Regions from separate parts of the Shewanella sp. S23-S33 genome, predicted to be linked through region 2. Evidence: predicted binding sites of a transcription regulator. Region 2 holds the regulator's gene; the other holds the start of a gene.
What was found. Region 2 encodes FliA, which starts transcription of late flagellar genes. Its sites were predicted from a motif close to CTAAAGNTNNNNNNNNNNNNGCCGATA; they were not measured.
Positions count from the first base shown of each region.

Region 1: the regulator FliA is predicted to act here: its motif matches at 963-989, upstream of pomA (flagellar motor protein PomA).

Region 1 covers NZ_JBHFFD010000014.1:217,404-220,575, reverse strand. Annotated here, with positions in the region: gene ispA ((2E,6E)-farnesyl diphosphate synthase) at 1-591, opposite strand, end outside; gene xseB (exodeoxyribonuclease VII small subunit) at 594-833, opposite strand; gene pomA (flagellar motor protein PomA) at 1,148-1,915, shown strand; gene ACHA99_RS04190 (flagellar motor protein MotB) at 1,919-2,851, shown strand.
Region 2 covers NZ_JBHFFD010000019.1:67,632-70,803, forward strand. Annotated here, with positions in the region: gene flhF (flagellar biosynthesis protein FlhF) at 1-553, shown strand, start outside; gene ACHA99_RS05325 (MinD/ParA family protein) at 558-1,439, shown strand; gene ACHA99_RS05330 (RNA polymerase sigma factor FliA) at 1,432-2,145, shown strand; gene cheY (chemotaxis response regulator CheY) at 2,193-2,576, shown strand; gene ACHA99_RS05340 (protein phosphatase CheZ) at 2,590-3,172, shown strand, end outside.

The DNA of each region.
Region 1 (3,172 bases), on a different contig from region 2:
CGCGTTTGCGGCGATCAAAGCTAACTCAACGGCGCAGCTGATAAGGGCGCCGGTTTTCATATTATGTAGCTGAGTTAATGCTTTAAGATCAATATGTTTATCGGTCGAGGCTAAGTCTATCGCTTGGCCTCCACACATACCACGATAACCTGAGGCTTTGGCTAATACTCTTACCATAGCAATATGTTGTTCGCTGCTGATCCCTGGTACGGTTTCGGTGACAATTTCAAAGGCTAAGGTTTGCAGAGCATCCCCCGCTAAAATGGCCGTCGCTTCATCAAAGGCAATATGCACGGTCGGCTGGCCACGACGGAGCTCGTCATCGTCCATGGCGGGTAAATCGTCGTGGATTAATGAATAAGCATGGATACATTCAATAGCTGCGGCGCAAGCATCTAACTTTTCAAGTTCGACCCCAAACATGCGTCCTACACTGTATACGAGGAACGGTCGAATGCGCTTCCCTCCCAATAAGGCACCGTAAGTCATAGCGGCTTTTAATTGGGGAGCTGTATCTTCAAGCGTACTAAAACGCTGTTTTAATTGATCATCAACTCGTTGTTGATATTCTTGAATGGTACTGACTAACACGCTTATTCGCCCTCAACGGCATAGGGGGATAGGGGCGCATTTTCGTCTTGTTTCAGTAAAATGGCCACTTTTTGTTGGGCTTGTTCGAGTTTTGCTTGGCTATTTCGAACGAGATTGATGCCACGTTCAAATTGTTTTAACGCGTCATCGAGGGAGATATCGCCTTGTTCTAGATCGGCAACGATGCGTTCAAGTTCGCCAAGGGATTCTTCAAAACTAAGATTTTCGGGTTTCTTCGCCACGTTCAGGTTTCCTTTGATTTAGCGGACACAAGGTATATCAGGGCGGCGTAAGGGTCAAATTCAGACTAAAGATATTTGCTCAATAGCACGCTTTGTTACTGAAATTTTTCCAGAAAATATAAATTGTCGCTAAACTTGCTTAGTGTGTGTCCGATAACTGACAATAGTATCATCATTTGTATGGTAATTTTTAACTGGATAAACAAGGCTCGTATGTGTGTCGGTGGGATTATCTTATTCGGTAGAATAACTGAGTGTTCTTGCTTACCCAGAGTAAGTATTATGTCGTTTATTACGAAAATTGAGGAGCCGTTGTGGATTTAGCAACAATAATCGGAATTGTGGGAGCCTTTGGTTTTATTCTCGGCGCTATGGTGACCAGTGGCGGCTTGATGATTTTCGTTGATGTGCCCTCGATCCTGATTGTGTTCGGTGGGTCCTTCTTCGTGGTAATGATGAAGTTCACTCTTAAACAGTTTTTAAGCGCCGTTAAAATTGCTTTGAAAGCTTTTGTATTTAAGATTGATAAACCAGAAGATTTGATTGAACAGTCAGTCACTATGGCGGATGCTGCCCGTAAAGGGGGGTTTTTGGCATTAGAAGAAGCGCAAATTAGCAATACTTTTATGCAAAAGGCTGTCGATATGTTAGTCGATGGTCATGATGGTGAAGTAGTGCGTGCAGCTCTAGAGAAGGATATCGCTTTAACGGAAGAACGTCATCGGACGGGGATTGGCATATTTAGAGCCTTTGGCGATGTTGGCCCAGCAATGGGCATGATAGGTACGCTTGTGGGTCTTGTGGCCATGCTATCTAACATGTCAGATCCTAAATCTATTGGTCCCTCGATGGCCGTTGCTTTGTTAACCACATTATACGGCGCTATGGTCGCTAACATGGTTTGCTTGCCTATCGCGGATAAGCTAACAATTAGGATGGGAGAAGAAATGCTTAACCGTAATCTTATTATGGATGCGGTATTGGCGATTCAAGACGGACAAAACCCTAGGGTGATTGAAGGCTTCTTGAAAAATTATCTGGCTGAGAAAAATCGCAAAATAGATACAACGGACGGAGAGTAGCCAATGGCTAAGGCTAAGTGCAACTGTCCACCGCCCGGAGCACCGATGTGGCTTGCAACATTTGCCGACTTGATGTCGCTGTTGATGTGCTTCTTCGTGTTGTTATTGTCATTTTCTGAAATGGACGTGATGAAGTTTAAGCAGATCGCGGGCTCAATGAAGTATGCCTTTGGTGTGCAAAATAAGGTGGAAGTTAAAGACATCCCGAAAGGGACTTCTGTCATTGCCTTAGAATTTAGACCCGGTCGTCCCGATCCGACTCCGATTGAAATCATTAACCAGCAAACGAATGAAATGACTGAACCTGTATTGGATTTCCAAGCGGGTGAAGACGATAGTGCGGGCGGCGTGCAGCAGCAAAATGGTTCTCAGCGGGGTGGCGAAGCGAGTGCAACGGCGCAAGAAGTGGCCGATGCGGTTAAAGCGGAAGCGGCAGCGGCACAAGAAAAGATCAATCAGCAAGTGAAGAAGATGGCGCAGGAGCTCAATAAAGAGATCACCGATGGAGCGATTGAAATTGAGTCATTAGGTCAGCAGATTATTATTCGTATACGTGAGAAGGGGTCGTTTGCTTCTGGCTCAGGCTTCCTGCAGCCTCGATTTAAACCTGTGGTGCGCTCAGTCGGCGAATTGTTAAAAGATGTGCCAGGTGTCATCACAGTGTCAGGTTACACGGATGATATGCAAATAAGCGATGAGCTCTATAGTTCTAATTGGGATTTATCCAGCAAACGTGCCGTGGCAGTGGCCCATGAGTTAGTGCAGGTCAGCGGCTTTGATTCTAATCGAATGAAAGTGGTTGGTATGGCGTCTAACAATCCGATTGTGCCTAACGATTCTCCGGAAAATCGTGCCCGTAACCGCAGGGTTGAAATTGCTATTGAGCAAGGTAAAGCTAAGGAGTCTGAAGAAATTCAGATCGGTAATTCGCCTTAAGTGTTTAGATACTTTCCCAATCTAAAACCGCAATAATCTTGCGGCTTTTTTATTGAGCTAATGTGGACTTTTCCCTTTTAGTTAACGTGTTATGCATCAAATCGCTGTGGTTGATTTAAATCCATTTGGGCTTTACGTTAATCACATTGAGTGTGTAATCCCTAAGTTTCCTTAACCATCCCTCAACGACTTAATTGTTAATGATTCATCTCAAATCACTTATTTTAAGCAGGGCAACTCAAACTATTCGAATAGGCTTTAGTGACATTATTTCAACCTAATTAGCTGCCGTGATTTAGTCATTAATACGCAATGAATACG
Region 2 (3,172 bases):
TTTAATTACCACAGATCATTATCGCATCGGAGCCTATGAGCAATTAGCAACTTATGGCAAAATAATGGGCTGCCCAGTAAAGCAAGCTCATGATCTAAATGAATTAGAGCAAATTCTCTATCAGTTTAGGAATCGCAAGCTAGTATTGATAGATACGGCTGGCATGGGACAGCGAGATATGCGCCTTTACCAGCAACTTGATAATTTAACTGCAAATAGCAGGATACCTATCCGCAGTTATCTGGTACTGTCTGCGACAGGGCAGCGCCGTGTGCTGCAAGATGCAGTCAATCATTTTAAACGCATTCCCCTATCTGGTGTCGTTCTCACAAAACTCGATGAATCTGTGTCGTTAGCAGGGGCATTAAGTGTGTTGATCCAAAACGGATTACCATTAAGTTATATTACTGATGGACAAAGAGTTCCTGAAGATATGAAAGTTGCGGATACCCTAGATTTAGCCCAGCAGGCACTCGCAGCGTTAGATAGTACAGAACAACAATCATTACAAGACACAGCGTGGTCAGATAATATGGCCTGTGCATTTGAGTAGATTTATGACCCTGGATCAAGCAAGTGGTTTACGTATGATGAATCAACCCTATAACGAAAAAGTGAAAGTAATCGCGGTCACTGGTGGTAAAGGAGGCGTGGGTAAAACCAGCGTTTCTATTAATACTGCTGTGGCATTAGCCGAAAAAGGCAAGCGTGTCTTGGTACTTGACGCTGACCTTGGCTTAGCAAACGTCGACGTCATGCTGGGTATTCGTGCCGAGCGTAACCTCTCTCATGTTCTCTCTGGTGATGCAGAGCTTGACGATATTATCGTGCGTGGTCCTAAGGGGATAGGCATAGTACCTGCCACCTCAGGAACACAGGGGATGGTGGAATTAAGCCCTGCGCAACATGCTGGATTAATCCGTGCATTTAGTGAGATGCGGACTCAGTTTGATATTCTAGTCGTAGATACTGCGGCTGGGATCTCAGATATGGTGCTCAGTTTCTCACGTGCTTCGCAGGATGTGTTAGTCGTTGTTTGTGATGAACCCACTTCGATTACCGATGCCTACGCCCTGATTAAAATTCTCAGCCGTGAGCATGGTGTGTTCCGTTTTAAAATAGTTGCCAATATGGTGCGTAGTTTACGCGAAGGTATGGAATTATTTGCTAAACTCAGTAAAGTGACCGACAGATTTTTAGATGTTGCACTTGAATTAGTCGCCACGATTCCATTTGACGAAAATTTACGTAAATCTGTTCGTAAACAAAAATTGGTGGTTGAAGCTTATCCTAAATCACCAGCGGCGATTGCGTATCAAGGATTGGCAAATAAAATTTTGAGCTGGCCTGTGCCGCAGCAACCTGGTGGGCATTTGGAGTTTTTCGTTGAGCGTTTAGTACAACGACCAGATTTTCAAGAGGAAAAAACGAGTGAATAAAGCCGCTGCGTATACTTGTTTAGACAATAAATCGTCGATCGTTGAACAGTATGCTCCGTTGGTTAAAAGAATTGCGCATCATTTACTCGCCAGACTACCTGCATCTGTGCAGTTAGATGATTTACTCCAAGCTGGGATGATGGGGTTACTAGAAGCATCATCCAAGTTTGATGGTGGCAAGGGTGCGAAATTTGAAACCTTCGCCGGCATACGCATACGTGGAGCCATGTTAGATGAAATTCGTCGTGGCGACTGGGTCCCTCGTTCCGTTCATCGTAACAATCGTAAGGTTGCACACGCTATTGATGAGTTAGAGCAAGAACTGGGCCGTGATGCACGCGACACAGAAATTGCAGAAAAACTTGATATGACGCTCGATGAGTACCATCATATTCTTAACGATGTTTCTGTCGGAAAAATCATAGGGATAGAAGATTTAGGCGTATCTCAGGATATACTTACAGTGAGTGATCGGTCCGATGATGATTCATTTGAAGCATTAGCTGAGAACCAATTTCATTCTGCTCTGGTTGAGGCAATTAAATTATTGCCTGAAAGAGATGCATTAGTGTTATCCCTGTACTACGATGAAGCATTGAATTTAAAAGAGATTGGCGCCATTCTTGAAGTCAGTGAATCGCGGGTTAGCCAGATATTAAGTCAGGCAATGTTGCGATTGAAAGCTAAACTCAAGCACTGGACATAAGTATAATTATTAATCGAGCACAGAATGTCAGCTCACCGGAGGAAACCTTGGACAAGAATATGAAGATTCTCATTGTTGACGATTTTTCGACAATGAGGCGTATCATCAAGAACTTGTTGCGAGACTTGGGGTTTAATAACACCCAAGAAGCAGACGATGGCTCAACAGCCCTGCCGATGTTGCAAAAGGGGGATTTTGATTTTGTTGTTACAGATTGGAATATGCCTGGTATGCAAGGAATCGATCTGTTAAAAGCAATTCGCGCTGATGATTCGCTGAAGCATTTACCCGTATTAATGGTGACTGCTGAAGCAAAACGTGAACAGATTATTGCTGCCGCTCAAGCGGGAGTGAATGGTTATGTGGTTAAGCCTTTTACCGCTGCAACGCTGAAAGAGAAGTTAGATAAAATATTCGAACGACTCGCTTGAGCAAGGATGAGCTATGAAGTCACAAACATCAGGGCTCATCACGCTCGAGCAAGCTCAGCACTTAGTTGAATTATTAAGTGCAGGTGAGCAAAGTCAGGCAGATGATTTATTTCGGGAGCTTGCTGCTCCACTGCAACGAGAATTATTCGAAGAAGTAGGTAAATTAACTCGGCAACTTCATAGTGCGCTGATGGATTTTCAAGTTGATAATCGTCTTGCTGAATTAGCCAATACAGAGATCCCCGATGCCAAGCAACGTTTAAATTACGTTATTGACATGACCGAACAAGCTGCAAATAAAACCATGGATGCGGTTGAAGAATGTTTACCTTTGGCTAATGCCGTGACCGTAAATATTCAAAATGTCATGCCATCTTGGGACAGATTAATGCGACGCGAGATAGCGCTGACTGAATTTAAGGGCCTTTGTCACGATGTACAAGACCTTATGTCTCGTAGTGCAAATGACTCGACTCGATTACGTGAATTGCTTAATCAAATTTTGATGGCGCAAGATTTTCAAGACTTAACAGGACAAATAATACGTCGTGTTATTGATCTAGTAATGGAAGTAGAAAGTAATCTGGTTTCTATGC